3 regions of the Psychrobacillus sp. FSL K6-2365 genome follow, and region 1 is predicted to be linked to each of the others. Evidence: riboswitches for the same ligand, from Rfam matches in the RefSeq annotation. Region 1 holds a riboswitch; each other region holds the start of a gene.
The links. Region 1 has a riboswitch for thiamine pyrophosphate ahead of thiT (energy-coupled thiamine transporter ThiT). Riboswitches for the same ligand answer to the same signal wherever they lie in the genome.

Region 2: it holds a riboswitch for thiamine pyrophosphate, as region 1 does, so the genes downstream of both, MKY29_RS01370 (YkoF family thiamine/hydroxymethylpyrimidine-binding protein) here and thiT (energy-coupled thiamine transporter ThiT) in region 1, are expected to answer to the same signal.
Region 3: it holds a riboswitch for thiamine pyrophosphate, as region 1 does, so the genes downstream of both, tenA (thiaminase II) here and thiT (energy-coupled thiamine transporter ThiT) in region 1, are expected to answer to the same signal.

The regions. Positions count from the first base shown of each region.
Region 1 covers NZ_JBBOOO010000001.1:3,380,880-3,388,712, forward strand. The annotation lists gene MKY29_RS17040 (tryptophan-rich sensory protein) at 66-794, shown strand; gene map (type I methionyl aminopeptidase) at 985-1,734, opposite strand; gene thiT (energy-coupled thiamine transporter ThiT) at 1,782-2,363, opposite strand; TPP riboswitch at 2,426-2,517, opposite strand; gene MKY29_RS17055 (M20 family metallopeptidase) at 2,624-3,688, shown strand; gene MKY29_RS17060 (DUF4870 domain-containing protein) at 3,740-4,072, shown strand; gene MKY29_RS17070 (SGNH/GDSL hydrolase family protein) at 4,359-5,228, opposite strand; gene MKY29_RS17075 (aminopeptidase) at 5,242-6,471, opposite strand; gene MKY29_RS17080 (DEAD/DEAH box helicase) at 6,474-7,625, opposite strand; gene MKY29_RS17085 (Fur-regulated basic protein FbpA) at 7,748-7,833, opposite strand, start outside.
Region 2 covers NZ_JBBOOO010000001.1:267,256-275,088, reverse strand. The annotation lists gene MKY29_RS01390 (quaternary amine ABC transporter ATP-binding protein) at 1-230, opposite strand, end outside; gene MKY29_RS01385 (ABC transporter permease) at 227-1,087, opposite strand; gene MKY29_RS01380 (glycine betaine ABC transporter substrate-binding protein) at 1,164-2,159, opposite strand; gene MKY29_RS01375 (2-hydroxyacid dehydrogenase) at 2,602-3,561, opposite strand; TPP riboswitch at 3,872-3,979, shown strand; gene MKY29_RS01370 (YkoF family thiamine/hydroxymethylpyrimidine-binding protein) at 4,059-4,640, shown strand; gene MKY29_RS01365 (ECF transporter S component) at 4,642-5,223, shown strand; gene MKY29_RS01360 (ABC transporter ATP-binding protein) at 5,216-6,586, shown strand; gene MKY29_RS01355 (energy-coupling factor transporter transmembrane component T family protein) at 6,567-7,325, shown strand; gene MKY29_RS01350 (DUF1697 domain-containing protein) at 7,389-7,833, shown strand, end outside.
Region 3 covers NZ_JBBOOO010000001.1:4,264,194-4,272,026, reverse strand. The annotation lists gene MKY29_RS21675 (malate:quinone oxidoreductase) at 1-1,521, shown strand, start outside; gene MKY29_RS21670 (isocitrate lyase/PEP mutase family protein) at 1,974-2,744, shown strand; gene MKY29_RS21665 (DUF1540 domain-containing protein) at 2,905-3,126, shown strand; TPP riboswitch at 3,353-3,455, shown strand; gene tenA (thiaminase II) at 3,543-4,226, shown strand; gene thiM (hydroxyethylthiazole kinase) at 4,229-4,987, shown strand; gene thiD (bifunctional hydroxymethylpyrimidine kinase/phosphomethylpyrimidine kinase) at 5,011-5,844, shown strand; gene thiE (thiamine phosphate synthase) at 5,777-6,475, shown strand; gene thiW (energy coupling factor transporter S component ThiW) at 6,477-6,965, shown strand; gene MKY29_RS21635 (ECF transporter S component) at 7,108-7,641, opposite strand.

The DNA of each region.
Region 1 (7,833 bases):
CATAATTCTAATTTGTTGTTGCTATATATCAAAGGTATACTTATTAAATAGAAGGAGGCAGCTGAATGTTTAAAATAATCCTTTTAATGTTATTTTTTATATCTACTGTAATTGTTAAACTATTATCTATTTTACTACCCATAAATGGTCAAACTAGTGGCGAAATATTCAACAGACTTCCCGTATTTTTTACTCCAGCAAATTATGTGTTTTACATATGGATTGTTATTTTTATATTATTAGCTTGGTGGATTTGGAATATTATGAAGGATTATAAATCTTCTCGTCCTATACCTACGAAGCGTATTCTATTATACGGAATAGCCTCTGTGATATATATTTTATGTATATTAAGCTGGCATTACGAACTGTTTGGATACACTTTTGGTTTTCTCACAGTCTTACTAAGCTGCTTGTTTAAATTGTATCTAACCTATCCTTTAGATGATTTAAGTCGAAAAAATCGATTGCCAATTTCCTTCCTTTTAGGTTGGACATTTATCAGTTTCTTCACAAACCTATCTTATCTCCTAACGTTTTATGAATTTGATGGATTTGGTATGACAAAATCACTTTGGGGAGTTATTTTCTTAACCATTGCGACAGCTATAGCTCTTCATTTTCGTTATCATTATTTCGACCGTCTTATGCCAATTGTTTTTATCTGGACTTTCATTGGAGTTGCAATTCACCACAACTTTAGCGAACTACTCCTAACCGCAGCATCCATTTTTCTAAGCTGCGTCCTAATCGTGGGGATTATATTCTTTAAGAAAAGCACAAGACCCCTTTAAAGTTAAAACTTTTTAGGGATGCTTAGTTGTGAATCACAACTAAGCATCCCTTTTTTTGTTAATATTATGACGTATTGCCTATCCGCCACTCTCCTAAAACTTCAACGCCCACGGAAATCCGCAGTATGTTAATCCATATTCTTAATTTAAAAAAAGCCTTCGAAAAAGTAAATTTCGAAGGCGTTTTGTTTTAGTCTAATTTAGTTAATAATATAGGAGCACCTTTTGTTACAACAATTGTATGCTCAATCTGTGCTACTAACGATTTATCGGGAGTTACAAATGTCCAACCATCACCAGATTCTACAATATGCTCTGCCTTTGCAGAAATAAACGGCTCTACCGCTAAAACCATTCCTTCTTTTAATATCGTAGGATCCCATGCATCATAATAATTCAAGACATGTTGTGGAGCTTCATGTAACGATTTTCCAATACCATGCCCAGTTAGGTTCATAATAACATGCAAGCCATTATCTTTAGCTTCTCTAGCAACCGCTTTTCCGATTTGGTTTAAACGAGAGCCTGCTTTCACCTTCAACATAGCCCGTTCAAATGCACTCTCTGCCACTGCACATAATTTTTCTTTCTCTTCATATCCCTCACCAACAACAAAAGAAATACCTGTATCTGCAAAATATCCATCACAAGATCCAGACACATCAATATTCACAATATCGCCTTCTTGAATTACGCGAGAACCCGGGATACCATGAGCAACTTCTTCGTTGACGGAGATACAAGTATATCCTGGAAAATCATATTCACCCTTTGGTCCAGAAATCGCACCATGCTCTGTAAATAACTTTCCGCCAATCTCATCCAGTTCTTTCGTTGTAATACCAGGTTTAGTTGCAGCCCTCATCACATCTCTTACTTCTGCAACAATACGCCCTATTTTTTTTAATGCCACTAACTCTTCGTCAGTTTGTACAATCATCTTAACAAGATCCCTTCTTCACTAAATGTACTCTAATCATATCATATTTAGTGAGAATTCGGCAGTGCAAGGCGCGGAGCTTTAACAAATAAAATGGAACAAATGAAAGCAGCAATTAAAAATACAGGAATCATATAAGTAGAATTATAGATTAATGAATACAAAATGACGTTTTGATTGCCAGCAAATTCACCAAAGAATAGAATACCTGAAGTCACATGTGCTAAATAACGAAGAAAAGCAGCTATTAATGCTCCTAAGACAACCGCTGTAATCATTTTCACTTTATCTTTTTGTTCAAATGCCTGTAAAAATGCAGGTCTTAAAAACCCAGCGAACCCTGCAACCATAAAGGCGATGAAATAATCAATTGCAACCTGTGCAATAACTATTTCAAATGATAATGGCGCTGCATAAAATCGCCCTGTTACCACTTGTAGCACACCTATTAAAAATCCAGTAGCAAGACCTGCAACTATACCACGACGAAAGGCCATTAAAATAACAGGTACAAGTACGAATGTTACGGAGCCGCCCTGTGGCATTCCAAAGCCAATCATATCTAAAACATATCCTAACGCCGCAAAAATAGCGATTTCCATTAATATTAATACACGTTGATTTTTCATGACAATCCCCTTTTTTGACCACAAAAAAACGACCCCGGGATAGACCCAGACATCGCGCGATTGTCAGTTTCCATCCACATCCCTACGCAAGCACTAACTTACAGGTTCAAAGGGTACTATCTCAGCCACTATTGTGGCGCCCCTTGTGGTTTGAATTATTTAGTTCGAATTCATTGTATCTGAATAAAATGCCTAATGCAACCTTATTTGTTTCATTTGTTATACTAATGAAATAAATATATGCAAAAGGAGATGTTCACATGATTACATTACTAAAAGATCTGGTACGTATCAAAAGTGACACAATCGAAAGTGCAAATAATGCTTTATTATTCTGTGAAAGTTGGCTAGAAAAACGTGGAATTCATACAACTGTCTTACAGCATGAGGGAAAATTGATGCTAGTGGCAGAAATAGGAATTGGTGATGAATGTATGATTTGGAATGGGCATGTAGATGTTGTTCCAGGTAACCCAGAGCAATTCGAGCCATTTATAGAAGGTGATCTTTTATATGGTCGAGGAACTGCTGATATGAAAGCAGGAGTTGCTGCGATGATGCAAGCTTTTTACGAGCTTTCTAAAGAATCTAAAAGTCTTACTAAAAAAATTCAGCTTCATATTGTAACGGATGAGGAAACCGACGGTAAAACTACCAAGTTTTTAGTTGATCAAGGATATACTGGTGACTTTGTTATATGCGGCGAGCCTACCCACCTCCAAATTGGTTTACAGGCAAAAGGAATTATTCAGTTTGATGTAATACTGAAAGGTAAACCTAGTCATGGTAGCCGTCCATGGGAAGGAAAAAATGCAATTGAGCAAGCTTTTCTGTTTGACCAACAACTACGCACTCTCTCTTTTTTAACTGCAAGCAATGAGTTCTATGATTATCCTTCCTTAAACTTGGCGAAAATACAAGCAGGTGATCGCTATAACGTTGTTCCCGATGAATGTATAATAAGCTATGATCTTCGTTTTGTTCCTGGACAGAATATGCAGAGTATTACTTCAGAGATTAAAAAGTTGGCAGAGAAATTCCCTAAAAGTGAATTTAAGATTCAAGCGACTGCTCCTGCAGTAACTACTGAAGCCATTAATCCTTTTATCGAACGTATTGCACATGTTACTTCACAGTTCATCGGAAAACCTGCTGTATTATTTGGGCAGCATGGAGCTGCCGATGCTCGCTTCTACGCGGAAGCTGGAGCAGGTGCAATTGAGTTTGGACCAAGTGGAGGGGATTGGCATGGTGTAAAAGAATATGTATCTATTTCCTCTCTGGAAAATTACAAGAATATTTTAGTTTCCTTATTTAAGAAATGAAACATATAGCTGAGTATTTCGTTAAAAATTGAGGAAAGGAGGTTGAATAGACTGGATAACCCTAAAATTTTATCAGCACTTTCTTATTTTAGTGTATTGTTTGCTCCTTTTTTATTGCCTATTATTGTTTATTTTGTATCACAAGATTCTAATGTAAAATATCATGCGAAAAAATCATTAATTTCCCACATTATACCTGTAATATTGTTAATAATTTTATTCATTAGTGTTTTTACAAGCTTCACCCCCGTTGCATCGGGATTTAATGAACAACCTTCCCTATGGATGGCTGCCGGACCTTTAATACTTATCGCAATTTACATGCTCGTATATGTAATAGTAATGATTTGGAATATAGTCCAAGGCATTAAAGTTTTACGATAAAGAGAGAGTTTATGTATTGGAGTTTGAGGGTACATAACTATTAATATCGAAAACCAAGGAGCGATACCGATGAAAGTAAAAAACCTAGTCAAAACAGCAATTAAATTGGCACCAATTGTTTATCCTATTATACGTAAAGTCATAAAATCTAAAAAAAATGTACGTTAAAAAGCTGTCCTCTTTTGATTTGGAGGACAGCTTTTTTAGGTTCGCACAACATTCATCAACTTATTCAAAACATTGGGTAAGGTCCAAATTCTTATGAACAACTAAGTCATTCAAAATACTAAATTAATGGCTTCATTTCTGATAAAGAATAGTATTGGTCCATTTCAACTGATTTTGAAACAGGAGATTTCTCTTGTTCTTTAGATGCATTCAAAATTTGTTCAAAAGTAAGCGGATTAGGTGTTGGCAATTCGTTATGTGTAACTACTAATCCACTGTTGTATTGCGAAAAGAATGCATTTGCCATTATACGGTATCCTTCCATCGTTGGATGGACGTCTGCGGGATTTGGTAATAACTTAGTAGCATTTACACCGAATGGTTCTTCCACAGACACATATGTCGCACCATTGATCTCAGACTCCGATTTTAAAATTGTATGCAATCGGTCTAGCTCTTTTTTTATGCCTTCCTTTTGAGATGCTCTCACATGAGGATAGGCAAAATAATAACCCATTACATAAATTTTGGCTTTTGGTGCGATTGCCTGTACCTCTTTAATAATCTGCTCTATATTTTTTCGTACATTATTTAATGCAAAATCAGCATGGAGTTGCTGATAAGCAATAGAACCACTTGATGAATTCACTTGCACCATTTGCAGTAAGTCATTGGCTCCCGCTGATATTGTGACTAATGTAGCGTTTTTCAACGCTTTCTTTGCTTCGTCCGTTTGAACCTTAGTAAGCACATCTGCAGTTGTATAACCTGGGAATGCCAACGCTTTTGAATAAAATGCAAGTTGACCAGTCCTAGTTAGCTTCTGTGCTATTAAATCTGTATAGCCGGTATCTATAGCTCGATTCGGTGTTTGTCCTGCTGCTAGGGAATCTCCAATCGCAATATAAACTTCGGAGCCCTTGGCATTTACTGTGATAGTTCCAAATGAAACAACTAGAATAATTAAAGTACAGACCCATTTTTTCAAGCTGACCAACTCCTTAAAAAGCCCATGCACCTTTTATGAATATAGGCTCCATTGTTCCATCTGCTAGTTCTCCCATAATGTCCATGTCCCCGCTACCTATCATAAAGTCTTCATGTACAATGGATGTGTTAATACCCATTTGTTCTAATTCACTTTGAGTTAAACCACGAGCACCCTCAACACATGTAGGATATGCTTCCCCTATAGCAAAATGGTTAGAGGCATTTTCATCAAATAATGTATTAAAGAATAATACATTTGAAGCGGAAATAGGTGATTTATGTGGCACTAAAGCTATTTCTCCTAAATACTTCGCTCCATCATCTGTTCCAATAAGCTCTTGTAATAGCTTCTCACCAGTAGCAGCTTTTATAGAAGTAATCTTTCCATTTTCAAAAGTCAGAGTAAAATCATCTATTACATTTCCCTGATAGACGAAAGGCTTTGTATTTTTCACATAGCCATTTACTCCTGTTTTAAGTGGTGCAGTATATACTTCTTCTGTTGGCATATTAGCAATGAACGGAACGTTTTGACCATTTTTACTTGCTCCTGACATCCAAATATGTTCTTTCGGAAGTTCAACTTGAATATCTGTTCCTTCTGCTTTATAGTGCAGCTTTTTAAAGCGCATATTATTTAGTAGAGTTGCTCTACTTTCAAGGTTATCAATATGTTCTTTCCACTTTTGAACTGCTGTTCCTTCTCCTATGCGTACAACCTGGAATATTAACTCCCAAAGTGCTTGCATTTGTTCCTCCGGCTTTAGGTTTGGATATACCTTTGCAGCCCATTTTTCTGAAGGCATTGCAACGATAGACCAAGTAATAACATCATTCATAACTGCTTTACGATAATTCTCTAACGCTTTGCCACTTGCCTTTTGAAAGCTAGAAATACGGTCAATCGAAACGCCTTCTAATAAGTCTGGGTTATCTGCATCAATCCATAATAATGCACCTTTATTTTCGATTAGTTCATCACGCTGCATAGCAGCCCATTTAGGAAATTCATTAAACGCTTCATCAGGTGCATAATCATAAAATGCACGTGCATTTACTTCATCTGTATAGTTTACGTCAACTCGTTTCGCGCCAGCCTCATACGCTTTTTTCACTATTAACCGTGTAAAATCGATTGTGTCCGTTGTCGTATTTATAAGTAGTGGTTGGTTTGGCTGTATGTTCAGACCAACCTTTACTACTAATTCTGCATACTCTTCAAGCTTTTGTTGAAAATCCATCATTATTTCCCCTTTTGACTGATAGTTTTAGACGATCCTTCGATTAATTCACCACGGTACCAAACTTTTTGAACTGGTTTTTTAGGAAGCTCTTTTGTCCACTTTTTAAAAGTCTTTTCATCGGCATAAGTTAACAATGTCATAACCTCTCCATCAGCCCCCGCACGACCAGTGCGCCCTGAACGATGTAAATACTGTTCAACTGAATGCGGTACATCTACATGAATAACATGTGTTAGACCAGAAATATCTAAGCCTCTTGCTGCCACATCCGTAGCGATTAGTAAACTCACCTTACCGCTTTTAAAATCATCCAATGCTTTCTTTCGTTCATCCTTTTTCATTTCTGAATGAAGAGACACAATCGGTGCATCTCTGTATGCAAGTTTAGCGTCTTTCATTAAAAGCTGATCTAGACTATTTACAAATGCAAGGCCACGCATTCCTTTTAAATAAGAAATCTTGCGCAGTAATTCGGTTTTATCGCGAGGTTCAGTCTTCACGAAGCTGTGGACAACTTCACCTTGCGAAGGAATGTCCTCTGCGGATACTTGAATGCGAACCGGGTTCTTCATCATACGTTCTGCAACTAATTCTATTTCTTCCGTAATAGTTGCAGAAGTCACAATCAGCTGACTTTCAACTGTTGCATCGACTAAGCTTTTAACAGTTGTACGATGCTCTCTACTTAAAAGTTGGTCCCCTTCGTCTAAAACAACGATGTTTATTTCATGCATTTTTAGTTTTTTAGTTTTTACTAGCTCTTGTAATCTACCAGGAGTTCCGACAACAATTGTTGGCTTCTTTTTAAGAACATCAATCTGTCTATTAATATTTGCTCCTCCGATTAATTGGGCAACTGAGATATTAGTATCTTTAACCCATTCACGGAATACCTCCACAATTTGCATACCAAGTTCTTGAGAAGGAATGATCACCATTGCTTGTATTTGTTTCTTGGCCGGATCAACCTTCTGCAAGATTGGAAGCACATAAGCTAGTGTTTTCCCAGTTCCTGTTGGTGATTCTGCAACTACGTCAGAGCCGTCCAAGAAATGTGGAATTAGTTTAGATTGTATAGGCATTGGAGATGTAAAATTTGCATCCTGCCATTTTTTCTGTAATGTCTCGTTTAAATTAGTTATAAAAGTCAATTTTGTTTCCACCTTATCCGTATTTAAGTCAAGTGTACCATATTTTTTATATCGACTATTGTTTATAGATAATACATTGGACTTACTTTTTTCTCAAAAAAAGTGCCCTTTAGAAAAGGCACTTATTTCCTTTCATCTTCAGTTGTATGTTCTTTCATTAATTCATAAAAATTTAACTCATATAGTTGTCTTCCATCAATTTTAAATA
Region 2 (7,833 bases), 3.1 Mb from region 1:
AACAAATTTAGGCAACGAATTAACGTTGACTTTCCGCTTCCCGAGAGTCCCATGATGACAAAGGTCTCACCTTCCATAATTTCCATGGAGGCATTATAGACACCTACAGTGTGCCCCGTTTTTGCTAGAATTTCATCCTTTGGAACACCCTTTTCAATCATAGGGATGACTTTTTTAGGTCTTGGTCCAAAGATTTTAGATACATTTTCAACCTTAAGTTTTACTGTCATGCTGCATCCCTCCTATGTTTCTGAAGGCGGTTTGCAATTCCTCCTGTAATTCGGTCAATAATAATTGCTAGGAATACAATACTAATCCCTGCTTCAAACCCTAGCGAAATATCAATTCGATTTATGGCGTATAGTACACGTTCACCAAGACCTTGGGCACCAACCATGGATCCGACAACTGCCATCGATAGTGCCATCATTGTCGTTTGGTTTACACCAGCCATAATAGTAGGCAAAGCTTGGGGCAATTGTACTTTCATTAACATTTGGGAAGTAGAAGAACCAAAGGATTGTGCAGATTCTACTACTTCTTTATCTACATTACGAATTCCTAGCTCAGTCAATCGAATAACTGGTGGAAGTGCATAAATAATAGTAGCAATAACCGCTGGAACATTTCCTAGAGGGAAGAAGAATATTACTGGTATTAAATAGACAAAGCTTGGCATTGTTTGCATTGCATCCAAAACAGGTCTCATTATTGTCGACATTGTTTTACTAAATGCAGTCCCAACTCCTAGTGGAATCCCAATTACAAGAGAAAGTATAACTGAGATTAACACAATGGATATAGTGGTCATTGTTTCGGGCCACAAATCGAATGTACCTATTAGGAATATAAAGAGGCCAAAAAGAAGTCCTCCATATAAATTTGTAAAGCACCACCCTAAAAGAAAGATAATTATGATAAAAATCCACCATGGGATTGCTAAAAGACCTGCTTCTAGCCCCTTAATCATGGAAGAAGATATAACAAAGATAAAATCAAAGAATGCTTCAAAATTCATCGCTAAAAAGTCAATGAAATTTTCTACTACATCTCCAATTGGAATTCTTACTTCAGGAAATTCTGTCATACATTTTGGACTGTATCAAAAAGAACAGTCGCATACACCTCACTTTTTATGGTTAAATTACTATGATCATGAACCATTATTTCAAAGCTGCTTTCACTTTTTCTGCAACTTCTTCAGACACCCAAGTAGTCCAAATATCTTCATGCTCATTCATCCACCACTGTGCGGCTTCATCTGCTTCTACTTCGTTTTCATTCATATATTTTAATGCTTCTTCTGTTAGAGCATTACTAGTTTCATATTTGCTTAAGAAATCAGTTACGTCTTTTGCTTGCGTTGGAAAATCTTTGTGTACTGCGATTACAACATCATTCGGAGGAAATTCAGTTCCTTTAGATTCTTCCCAAGTTGCTGCATCATAAGGAGTATCCTCAAGTAATGTTAAGTCATAACTAGCTGTTACCCATGTCGGCGACCAGTAATACCCTACCCATGGTTCACCCTTTTTATATGCTCCCGCTAAATCTGCTACTATTGCAGAGTCAGATCCAGGTGCTAAGTAATTGTAGTTCGCGTCAAGGCCATATGTTTCAAGTTTCGTCTCCAAGTGTTCACTTACAGCCCAGCTAGAAGGTGCACCAATTATTCTACCTTTGGTGTTGTCTTCAGGGTCTTGGAAAATATCTGGATATTTCTCTAGGTCTTGGACAGTTTTCAAATCAGGTGCAACTGCTTCAATCCCTCTTTCTTTATCCCCTTTTATCACGTAAGTTGGAACATATAGTCCTTGCGTATTATCATTGAAATTAGTTGCTAATTTCACAATGTTTCCACTATCAATTGCTTTTTCATAAATCTCCTTTGTATTATCTGTCCATATCTCCATATAAACATTGATGTCCCCTTGTTCAAGTGATTGCAATGTAGCTGCCGTAGTTCCACTTGTAACCTCGGTTTCATAGCCATAACCTTCTTCGACAATTAATTGGGCTATACTATTGTGAACACGTATACTATCCCACCCTGCATCTGCAAATTTAATCACTTCAATACTGTCTTTGCTAGATTCACTACTACATGCACCTAGTACTAAAAATGCACACAAAGAAATAAACAACATAATTTTCCTCATTATTTTTCCCCTTTTCTCTATTTATTAAAATAGACACATAGTCCTACCCTCCAATACATACCCTTTTTTCTCAAGTTTAATCATTTGAATATTATTATAGAACTATGCCCCCAAATTTCCAAAATTCTGGTACGTCTATTTTATGAGTTCCCATGTTACTAGAGTTTATGAAGTGAAGCAAATAAGAGATGGTTAAAAACCGTATATTATTCAATAATTACGAGTAATAAGAATTATATTTACAGACTATTAGTTATAGAGTTATGGTATTTATTATGTAATTTAAGATATTTTTTGTAGGTATTATGATTCAATCTGGGATTTATTGAATTTTCTACTTTTAGGAAGGGATATTAAATGTAATTTCTATAAATGAGAGATAATTGGTTTTATAAATTAATAAAAAAAGTGGTCACTAAATTTTAGGACCACCGCTTAAGTATTATACAATTCTATTCTGAGGCTCTCTGTTTTCTAACACTGCTTCTATATCTTTTGCGTTCAATTGCATCATTGCTTGACGAGTTCGAATACTAGCACTGCCAATATGAGGCAACACAGTTACGTTAGGTAATGTCAACAAAGGATGATCTAACGGCACAGGTTCTTGTTCAAATACATCAAGTCCAGCAGCCCATATTTTTTTAGATGTTAATGCGTTAAATAGAGCTTGTTCATCTACAATGCCCCCTCGTGCGACATTAATAATTGTTGCAGTATTCTTCATAAGATTGAGTTCACGTTCACTTATAAGTCCTTTTGTTTCTGGAGTAAGTGGAGTTAGAAGTATAACAAAATCAGATTGCTTTAGTAAGTCGTCTAATTCAGCATAAGTAAAACCATACATTTCTTCCGCTTCTAGTTTTCTAGATCGATTATGATATAACACATTCATGTCAAAGCCTTTCGCACGCCTCGCAACTGCTTCTCCTATACGACCCATCCCAACAATACCAAGCGTTGCACCGAAAATATCCATGCCTGTATATTGCATTGGCGACCAGGACGTCCAATTACCTGAACGAATTTCTTGTTCTACTTCTGTTATTCTTCGAGCTGTCGCTAACAATAAAGCAAATGTTAAGTCTGCTGTTGTCTCTGTTAATACACCCGGCGTATTAGTTACGATAATACCCTGTTCTTTTGCAGCTTCCACATCTATATTGTTATAGCCAACAGCAAAATTACTAATTACTTTTAAATTTGACAGACTTTCAATTAGTGCACGATCGATATTATCAGATAGCATCGTCCATAAAGCATGTGCACCTTTAGCATTTATTTTTATTTCTTCATATGTCATCGCAATACTTTCGCTATGCCACATATGTACATCAAATTTCGCCCTTAAAGGCTCGACGATTTCTTCAGGTAGTTTACGTGTAATGTATATTTTGTCCATAACTTCTTCCCCCTTTGTTGTATTAACCAAATCATGGACGAAAGTACGAAATTTTGCAAACATATTTACATCTTTTAATAGCTACGTTATACTTTGGGCACATAAGAAAAGTGCGAGCACCTATGTTAGCTTCAACAATGTTCTTTTGCGATAAGCTTTGCGCAGAAGCAGGCTCTGGATAGAAATTCACGTAAAGACGTCCTTATGCCTTTGCTGAAATTCCGAAGCGTCTCAAGCGAGCTAGGTGCTGAACTAGATAGATATGCGTAACAGCACATATTTTCTAGTCTTTTAAAAAACTACATACCGTTTTCTGCACTAGGGGTGCCCACTTTGGCTGTGATGAGAGCTTTTTAGCTCCGATCCCTTATTACTCGATCAGGATAATACCTGCGTGAGGAAGTGCGGTGACTTTCCTAATATTTTTGTATTGGATTAGTGACTGCATCTTCACGGATGTGGCCTTTTTTTATGAAAAAATTTAGGAGGTTTTACAAATGGAATGTGGATTAAGCCCAATTATCGGATTTCGTTTTTCGTTACATCCGATGAACAATGATTTTATTAAGGTAATTAAAGAAGCTTTGAAGGAGACGGATACGTCGAATGTGTGGATGCATACGGATGATGTGTCGACAGTCATTCGCGGGAAACAAGTGCACGTGTTTAATGTAGCAAAAGCTCTAACTTTACATGCAGCTAAAACAGGTGTACATGTTGCTTTATCTGGCACTTTCTCTGCTGGTTGCCCAGGTGACTCTGCTGGAGATGCCTATCTAGATAAGGGCGATATAATCGCCAACACAGATATTACAAAACAATATGTTTCCTCTCAATTTGCGCTATATCCGATGAATAATCCCAATTACATGGACGTTATTTATCGTGAAGTAGATCGTGCTAAAGAACAAGGTGTATTCAATGAATCGATGCACTATGCAAGTGGTATTCATGGTGATATACACGATGTGTTTGCGTTTTATGAAGAAGCATTCACGAATGCACGCTCAGAAAAACATAAGCATCTGGTCATGACAGTTTCTATGAGTCTTAATAGCCCTTCTCACGGAGGTCGCTGATATGCTGAAATCATGGAAGTTAAAAGAGATTGTACTAATGTCCTTGTTTGCGGTTGTCTTTGGTATTGTTTATCTATTGTTCTTGCATGTCGGCAATATTTGGGCTGGGTTCATCGGTCCAATTGCGTATGAATGGATTTTTGGAATTTGGTTTATAGTATCAATTATTTGTATGTATATTATCCGCAAACCTGGTGCAGCAGTCGTTTCCGAGACGATTGCAGCTGCGATTGAAGTATTATTAGGTAATGCTGTAGGACCCCGCTTAATACTTTCGGGAGTTATCCAAGGCCTAGGTGCTGAAGCAGTTTTCGCTGCTACACGATATAAACGCTTTGATCTATGGGTTCTGATGCTCGCTGGTGTTGGATCGTCAATCTTTAGTTTTGCTTATGGATACTTTCTAGGTGGATTTACAGTGTTCAGCACGAGTTATGTTGCATTAATGCTTGGAATTCGTATAGTAAGTGGTGCTTTGCTTGCCGGTGTCGGTGGAAAAGCAGTAGCAGATGGTCTACTAGCAACTGGTTCTCTTCGTGGATATGCCATTTCTCGATCGAAAAAAGGTGAAGTTCGTGCATGAAGTTATCGAATTTGAGAAAGTAAGTTTTCGTTATCCTGACGAGGAAAAATGGATACTGGAGGGTCTTTCGTTTACTGTTTTGCGAGGGGAACGTATAGTCATCACTGGTCCAAGTGGATGTGGGAAAACGACTTTACTGTATTTATGCAATCGATTGTATCCGGATAATTGCGATGGTATTTTGTCTGGTTCAATAAAACTTTTTGGGAAAGAGAGCCTTTCCTTTATTCCCGGGGAAATAAACCATCGCATAGCGACAGTCTTTCAAGACCCTGATGCACAATTTTGCATGCAAACAGTTGAAGAAGAACTTGCTTTTACACTTGAAAATTTGCATACTAAACGCGATGAAATGGAGAAAAGAATTTCTGACGTACTGACTCTAACCGATTTAACTGAGTTTCGCTATGCAATCATACAAAAACTTTCTGGTGGTCAGAAGCAACGTATTGCCACTGCATGTGCACTTATAATGGAGCCAGAAATTCTGTTACTAGATGAACCACTCTCCCATTTAGACCCTTTCACAGCCAAAAAGTATGTGGAGTGGTTAGATAATTTACAACAAAAAAGACCGATGACAATTATAGCTATTGAGCATCGATTGGATTTATGGGAGGACTTTTTCGAAAGAAAAATTCCCTTGCATAATGGCAAAGTAACTTCTAAATTAGAAAAACGAACAAGCAGTACACAAGAAAATAATTCGCTAGTCGTTAGTAAAGTACAGGCAATGCCTTTTTTGAAAGAAACTACTTTCACATTAAATCATGGAGAAGTAACAGTACTTGCCGGACCAAATGGTAGCGGAAAATCTACTTTGTTGAAAGCATTATGTCAGCTAATTCCTACTACAGGGACTGTAGTACCTCTAAATTTAGGATATGTCCCTCAATCTCCTGAGTTTTTATTTCTCACACAAAATGTGTTAGATGAAGTTAGTTTTGGTGGTGGAAAAAGTTCAATGGAAATGATGACTAGATTGCAGCTGTTACCTATTGCGGATTCCCATCCATTTTCAGTAAGTCATGGACAAAAGCGACGAGTGGCTATTGCAGCAATGCTTTGTGATGGTAGAGAAATTATTCTAATGGATGAACCAACTTCTGGCCAGGACTCAGCAGCTTTGTTCGAATTATTCCATTTAATCGATGAGCGTGCGCGTGAAGGTACCACATTTTTGATCGTTACGCATGATATGGAGTTTGCTCATTATTTAGCTGACTCGGTTTTATTGATGAAAGATGGCCAATTAACTGGAAAGTTTAACGCTGAAGCTGTATGGGAAGACAGGCAATTGTTAATGGATCATCACCTACTCCGCCCGAAAGGAGTGATAGGTCATGAAGAATGCTTTGCATAAGATGAATCCTTCGATTAAATTTTTGGCGATTACAATTTGTATGTTTACGATGGCATTCTTCTTCGATCCTTGGACGCCACTTGTTTTTTGGATCGGCGTACTAGTGCTACAATTGTTGTTCACCCAGATCAGCTGGAAAAAATGGTTGTTGTTTATGCTTCCTTTTTTTGTTACTGCTTTCGGTTATTTTTGGACTACACTTGTGTTCGCAGAAGATCAATCGGGTCCTGTTGTATGGTCCAGTTGGAATTTGCAGGTTACCCAAACACAATTGAATCATGCTCTATCTTTAAGTTTTCGGGTGATGGCATTTTCCAGCTTGTCCTTATTATTCGCTTTAACGACGAATCCAGTGACATTCATTTTAAGTCTTATGCAACAATTAAAGCTCTCACCCAAAATTGCTTACGGAGTGATGGTTGGATACCAATTTTTGCCCGTCTTGAAAGATGAATTTGTGCAAATTAGGCAGGCCCATCGATTAAGAGGTGCTAACAAGGAAAAAAATGCGTTGCAAAGATTATTTGGCATACGACGTATTTTGATTCCTATGCTTGCAGGAGCTGTACGAAAAGCAGAACGTGCGGCGTTTGCAATGGAAGCGAGAGGTTTCACTGGTGATCGAAGAAGTAGTTATTTTCATGTGATTACCATCGGGAAAGTAGACTTTGCATTAGTTAGCTTATTTTTAGTTGTGTTAGTTTTAAGCTGTTCGAATATGTTGTGGCTCCGTTTATAGATTTTGTTTCTCTTACTCTCTTACGATAATATAAAAGTATGTGAAATTTGGGGAGTGAGGATATTGTCATTTGTTGCTTTACTGCGTGGTATTAATCTCGGTGCTAAAAATAAAGTGGACATGAAGTCATTGAAGCTACTTTTTGAAGAGATGGGTTATGAAAATGTACGGACTTATATACAAACTGGGAATGTTATATTTGATAATAAAACTTATGACGTGCTTCAGTTGCAGAATACTCTTCGAGAAACTTACGGCTTTGACATACCAGTTGTTGTCCGTTCGAAGGACGCGTTTGAAGAGATTCAGCAGCATCCCATTTTCTTAAAAGAACAGGTATATGTAATGTTCTTAGAAAAAGATGTGTCGGATGAACAGCTTGCTGTCCTCGAAAACCTTGTGGATGATGAATTTATCGTATGGAATCGCCGCAATATCATTATTAATCTATCGAAAACCTATCATCAAACTAAATTTACAAATACTTTCTTTGAGCGAAAACTTGGTA
Region 3 (7,833 bases), 880 kb from region 1:
GGAGTAAGGAAGGTTAATATGATCAACAAAGAAACTAAAACAGAAGTAATCTTAATAGGTGCCGGAATTATGAGTGCTACTTTGGGGACAATGCTGAAAGAATTAAAACCGGAATGGAATATTAAAGTATTTGAAAAGCTCGATAAAGCAGGTGAGGAAAGCTCTAACGAATGGAATAACGCAGGTACAGGTCATGCTGCACTGTGCGAGCTTAACTACACTTCTGAAAAACCAGACGGCTCTGTAGATATTAACAAAGCTATCAATATAAATGAACAATTCCAGCTATCTATGCAGTTTTGGTCTTATCTTGTTAATAGTAAGCTAATAGATAATCCAAAAGACTTTATTATGCCATTGCCTCATATGAGTATGGTACAGGGAGAAGAAAATGTAGCGTTTTTAAAGAAACGTTTCGAAGCAATGTCACAAAATCCCCTGTTCCAAGGGATGGAATTTTCAGATGATCCAGCAAAACTTATGGAATGGATACCACTTATTATGGAAAATCGTCCAGTTAATGAGGCTATTGCAGCAACAAAAATAGACTCTGGAACGGATGTTAATTTTGGTGCTTTAACTCGTATGTTACTTGACCACTTAATGACTAAAGACGTTGAGATTAAATTTAATAGTAGTGTAGATAATGTTAAACGTACGAGTGATAACAAGTGGGAAATAAAAGTGAAAAATAACGCAGAAGGCAAAATCGAAAACCACACTGCGGACTTCGTCTTCGTCGGTGGTGGTGGTGGTAGTCTTCATCTACTACAAAAATCTGGTATTCCTGAAGGAAAACATATTGGAGGATTCCCGGTAAGCGGACTATTTTTAGTGTGTAACAAACCGGAAGTGGTAGAGCAGCATCATGCTAAAGTATACGGCAAAGCTAAGGTTGGTGCTCCACCAATGTCTGTACCACACTTAGATACTCGATTTATCGACAATAAAAAGTCGTTGCTATTCGGACCATTTGCTGGTTTCTCGCCAAAATTTTTAAAAACGGGTTCCATGTTTGATTTGGTAACTTCCGTAAAACCGGACAATGTTGTAACTATGTTGGCGGCAGGTGCCAAAGAGATGTCATTGACAAAATACTTAATCCAGCAAGTTATGTTATCGAAAGAAAAGCGTATTGAAGAGCTTCGAGAGTTTATACCGAATGCTAAACTGGAGGATTGGGATACAGTAGTAGCAGGCCAACGTGTACAAGTCATCAAAGATACAGAAGCCGGTGGTAAAGGAACTCTTCAATTTGGTACAGAGATTGTTACTGCCGCTGACGGTTCAATCGCAGCATTACTAGGTGCCTCTCCAGGTGCTTCTACAGCTGTTCATGCCATGCTTGAAATTCTTGGTAGATGCTTCCCACAACATATGCAAGAATGGGAGCCAAAAATTAAAGAGATGATTCCATCTTACGGAGTGTCATTAATGGACAACCCCGAGCTTTTGGACGAAATTCATACTTCAACCGCAGAAGCCCTTGGTCTAAGCAAAAAAGAGCAGGTCTATAGTTAATTCTTTAGATGTAGCATCAATGCTTATTTAGGAATTTTAGTAACATTTTTAACTAATGACAATGTTTCTATAATGAAGAGATTTAACAGGCTAAATTAAAAATAGAGAATTAAAGAATTGAGTAATAATGAATAGTATTAGAAATACAACATAGACCCTTTAATCTGTCCATAGATAGATTAAAGGGTCTTTTTTTATTTATATAGAAATTGTATGCCTTTTACTCATTTTCTTTCTATCTTAGAACATGGTCGAAGGTCCACAGAATTTAGTTATAGTCAGTAGTTCAGAAAGGTCCATGATTCTACGAACTTAGTCATTTCCCTAACAAAACGCTTTCTTGTAAAAGCTTCTCTTTTTTGATCGCTAGGACCATAAGGGCAAGAATGAGGTCGAAGTGGTTGTAAATAACTTGTTAATATAAGGTACAACAATAGTTAGGAGGAGCAAATATGACTAAAATACAAGAATTTAATGACCTTCATACATCCGAAGAATTACTATTCTTAGGAAATGCTTGGGACTTATTATCGGCCTTAACACTCGAGAAAGTAGGGTTCAAAGCTATAGGAACGACGAGTTGGGGGATTGCTAATTCCCTTGGTTATATTGATGGTGAATTAATTGATTTTGATAGACATTTATCAATCATAAAAACTATTGCTGAGAATGTGAATATACCCGTTTCCGCGGATATTGAGGCAGGCTATAGTGAAAACGTGGAGATTGTTATTAATAACGTTTTGAAAACCGCAGATATTGGAGTTGTAGGTATCAATATTGAGGATTCACTAAAAAAGCAGAAAGGGTTAAGAGGAATATCTAAACACTGCAACCTATTAGAAAAAATAAGAATAGCTTTAGATACAAATGGTTTTAAAAACTTTTATATCAATGCTAGAACTGACACTTATTTTCAGAGGGAAAATCCTCTGTTGGAAACAATTGATCGAGCAAAATCCTATGTAGAAAGTGGAGCTAGTGGAATTTTTGTTCCCGGAATGAAATTAGAAGAAGATATAAGAGAAGTTGCATTGAAAATAAAAGCTCCACTTAATGTATTATCTTTACCGGGACTAACGAATTGTAACAAGCTTAAAGAGTTAGGAGTTAAACGATTTAGCTTTGGAAATGCATTATCCGATAAATATATTACTTTTTTAGAAAAGAATACAGAACAATTAATAGAATGTAAAGATACTGCGCATTTATATATTGACTAAACTGCGTAATGGGGTAAAAGTTGATAAAAGTTAAGAGTGAGGAACCAAAATTTGCAGAAAGAAAACATCTTATATAAATTAATAACGTTGAATTGGACAAGATAATCTATGAGGAGTTCATTTTTATACTTCTCAATAAATCTCAATGAGGAGGACAGTTATGCCAAATGTAGAAGTGAAATGTACTGTATCAAATTGTATTTTCCATGCAAAAGGAAATGTTTGTGGAGCAGAAAAAATCGAAATAGATATGGATTACCATGCAAAACACAATAATACAGAGTTTGCTTCTGAATTTGATTACCGCACTATTTCTGAGGAAGCAGGTCATTCTGCAGATACGTGCTGTAAAACATTCAAACCTGAAGAAGGCCGAAAGTAGTGTTATATAATTTAATAATACTAAAATGGGTGCGAACCAATTAGGTTAGAGATAGGCAATGCTGGTCTACACATTGAGGGTGAGGGACTAAAGAGAAATTTCTTTAGCCCCTCTTTAGATTATCGGAAAAGGTGTACTCTACAAATTTGGTAAACTCGTAAAAATTTTCTGGAATTTTTGAATAATTTTTTCTTTTATGCTATAGTGATTTTGACAAAAGAATATCGCTATCCACTAGGGGAGCCGTTTAACGGCTGAGACAAGCAGAGCTTGGACCCTTTGAACCTGATCTGGATCATACCAGCGGAGGGAAGTGGGCGAACGTATGCTTATTTTTATTTTCTTCTGCTTACTAATCGCCGCTTTCCTTTTCTGGAAAGCGGTGTTTTTATTTGCCAAAAAGGAGATGGAGAAAAATGACATTTTGCAAAGAAGTAAGGAATGAGTGCAATGATTTATGGGAAGCGAGTTTCCACCATCCGTTTGTGAAAGGGATAGAGAAAGGAACATTGCCACTTGATGTGTTCAAGTATTACGTCATGCAAGACGCCTATTATTTAACACATTTTGCAAAAGTTCAGGCAATCGGGGCGGTAAAAGCTACGGATTTGGAGACAACGAAAAGATTTGCATACCATTCCGAACAAACCTGCGCCGCAGAAATGGCTTTGCATGAATCGTTTATGGAATTGCTTAATGTAAAGGAAACGGACTGGGCTACGTTTGAGCCGTCTCCAACTGCATATTCATATGTTTCTCATATGTACCGATCAGCAGAAGGAGATCTTGCAGATGTGTTAGCTACAATTCTCCCATGCTACTGGCTTTATTATGAAATAGGTGAACGATTGAAAGAAGCAACTCCAAAACATCCCATTTATCAAAAATGGATTGCAACATATGGATCAGAATGGTTCAAGGAGCTTGTTAATGAACAGATTACCCGAATGGATCACCTCGCAGTGAATTTACCTGAAAAACGGCGACAGGAATTGAAAGATCGATTTCGCAGGAGCAGCTATTATGAATGGAATTTCTGGGAACAAGCATGGACGATGGAAACTTGGTCAGTAAATGTCTCGAGTAAGGCGGAGGTGTAACTATGCTTGCATCATTACGTACAAAACGGCCTATAGTCCATTGTATTACTAATCACGTCGTTTCAAATTTCCAAGCAAACGGGCTATTAGCACTCGGAGCTTCTCCAATTATGGGAGAAGCATACGAAGAGGTAGAGGAACTTGCCATGTTAGCTGATGCCTTGTCGCTTAATATAGGGACTTTAAATAAACTTACTTTAAGCAGTATGCTCTTAGCAGGGAAAACTGCAAACAGTAAGGGCATTCCAATCGTTTTGGATCCTGTGGGAGCAGGTGCAACCCCCTTCCGATTATCGGCTATCCGTCAGTTGATAGAAGATGTTAACATTACCGTCCTTCGTTGCAATGCCGGGGAACTGGCAGCAATTGCCGGTGTTGAATGGCAGGCAAAAGGCGTTGATGCTGGAGAGGGAAATGTAGATGTCGTCGAACTTGCAAAGCAGATGGCACGGAAATATAAGTTGATCGTTGCGGTAACTGGTGAAATTGATGTTGTAACTGACGGTGAAGACGTGGAGGAGATTCCTTATGGTACACCACTTATGTCGTTTGTGACTGGAATGGGATGTCTTTTAAGTGGCGTGGTGGCAGCGTTTTTGGCAACATCGCCAAGTCAACCTATGGTTGCTACTGTAGAGGCACTACGCTTTTATGCAATGTGCGGAGAAAAAGTAGCTCCACATTCACAAGCGCCGGGCAGCTTCCAGATTGCTTTTCTGGATGGATTGGCATCAAAGCCACAAGGAAATTATGATAATTGAATCCGTTTAGGAGAGGTTGCGATATGGGAAATATCAAACAAGTTTTGACTATTGCAGGATCTGATTCTGGAGGCGGAGCTGGAATTCAAGCAGATATCAAAACATTCCAGGAGCTTGGGGTTTATTCAACTTCAGTTATTACAGCAGTGACAGCTCAGAATACACTTGGCCTCACTGGTATTTATCCGATGGATAGAACCGCAGTAGAAAATCAGCTGAAGGCTATAGGCACAGATTTTCAGATTTCCGCATTAAAAACAGGAATGCTATTCAATGCGGACATTATTGAAGAAGCAGCCCGGGGAATAAAGAAGTACGGATGGCAGAACGTCATCGTCGATCCGGTCATGATTGCAAAAGGGGGAGCTTCTCTTTTACAGCAGGAAGCGGTAGATGCGTTGATGAATTGTTTGCTGCGGCTAGCCACAGTTGTAACGCCAAATATTCCAGAAGCTGAAGTCTTAAGTGGCTTGGAAATCCATGATTCTGTTTCCAGGTTAAGAGCGGCAAAGTGGATCTTAGCGACAGGAGCCGAGGCAGTGGTGATAAAAGGTGGACATGGTACAGACATAAACTTTACAGAGGATTTTTATCTGCACCGGAATGGCGACACTTTAACAATGCGCTCACCACGGATTCATACTAACCATACGCATGGAACTGGTTGCACTTTCTCAGCCGCATTGACAGCAGAATTGGCTAAAGGAAATCCGTTGCAGAAATCCTTATATACAGCAAAACAGTTTATACAGGCGGCTATTTCCCATCCTCTAAATATCGGTGCTGGACATGGACCTACGAATCATGCAGCATATCATAAATTCGGCACTAAGGAGGAGGTGCAGCTTGTTCAGTAAACCTGCTATTTATTTTATTATGGGCACTGCCAACGTCAAAGGAAAAGAGCCACTTGTGCTTCTTGAACAAGCACTTCTTGGAGGAATCAGTCTTTTCCAGTTGAGGGAAAAAGGGCCCTTTGCGTTAAAAGGAGATGCATTGAGAAGATTTGCTTTGGAATGCAAGAAGCTCTGTAATACTCATCGGGTGCCTTTCATCGTAAACGATGACGTCGAGCTAGCATGCATGATTGGAGCTGACGGGGTCCATGTTGGGCAGGAGGATCTTGACTGCGCGTCGGTCCGTTCTCGTATTGGAGAAGGGAAAATCATTGGTGTTTCGGTCCATTCTATGGAGGAAGCGAAAATCGCAGTTAAAGAGGGAGCTGATTACCTGGGAGTAGGTCCAGTTTACGAAACCCAATCGAAACATGATGCCCAGGCACCAGCTGGAGTTAATAGAATCATGGAGATTTCTCAGCTGTTCTCAGAAATCCCCGTTGTAGGTATTGGTGGGATTACACCAGATAACGCAAGAGCTGTTTGGAAAGCAGGAGCAGCGGGTGTTGCGGTGATTTCAGCTTTGGCAGAGGCTAAAGATATAGCGATGCAAATAAACAAATTCAAGGCTTCAAGCGAAAGGAGAAGGTAGTATGAAGTCCAAGCAGCTTGTACTTATGGCGATGTTTGTCGCCATAGCAGTTGCCGGTTCCGCTTTCGTGTACCTTCCCACTGGAATAGCACGCGCCTATCCAGTTCAGCATGCTATCAATGTTATGGCAGCGGTGCTTTTCGGCCCAGTGCCAGCGGTAATAATTGCTTTTCTGACTGGTGCTGTACGAGTACTAACAGGAACAGGGTCGCTATTAGCATTTCCTGGTGGGATGATCGGGGCATTTTTGGCAGGAATTCTTTACATTCATTCAGGAAGACTATGGCTTGCAGCCGCTGGAGAAATTATTGGTACCGGAATCATAGCGTCAGTAGTGGCGGTACCATATGCACGGATACTAATGGGAACAGAAGCGGCTTTCTTTTTCTTTATGCCGGCATTTCTGGTGTCGAGTATTAGCGGCTCCTTGCTAGGTGTCCTTTTAATGTATAAATTAAGGAAAATTAAAACGAATAATGTTCTGTATTAAAGCATTTCTTATTCATTATCAAGAACGTTCATTAGCATAGCCAATACAAAAAGGAAAATGCCTATAAAATGCATTTTCCTTTTTCGTGTAATTTAATAATCATAACAAGTAACTATTTGTGCTATTGCCCTGCTTTTATAAATTATTTAAAATATGGAATTTTTTTCAGTACTACACAAATGGGAATGGCTACACAGAGTCCTACAACATTTTGTACGATGTTTCCAGGGATAGAGGCTGCTGGTAATATCCAACTACTAAATAGAACCGCTTCGCAAATGTAATAACCACCTAACATAAAAGGAATCGAAATAATCGTTGCGAATAAATTGAGTGCGAAACTACTTCCGTTGCGCCCGTTCGACCAAGCAATTTTCCCCACTATATATCCTTGTAGGCCGCGAGTTAAAATAGTGAAAGGTGCCCATAATGTCCAACCAGATACTAAGTCAAATAACCCCATCCCAACTGCACCAGCAATAGCACCTTTTTTAGGACCAAATAAAATAGAAGAGATAAAGAGTACTGCTGTCCCGAGGTGAACTAAACCACCATTTGCCGTGATAGGTAATTTAATGTTTAACAAGATCGTAGCAACGAAGACTAGTGCTATTAACATAGACGTAATAATTAAATCGAAAGTACGTGCCTGGGAATAACTTGTTGTTTTTTGCATAGTTTAAACCTTCCTTTTCAAATCATTTATAAGAGTTAATGATTACATTAGCAAGGAATTGATGTTTTTAAAAGTATCAATTTAACGAAAATTGTAGTGGTCAGTTTGTGGGGGAATCCCGAGAATAATACGCTTTTCTATACGTTTGGGAATAATAGGGGGTTATATTTATTATTGACATTACATAATAGG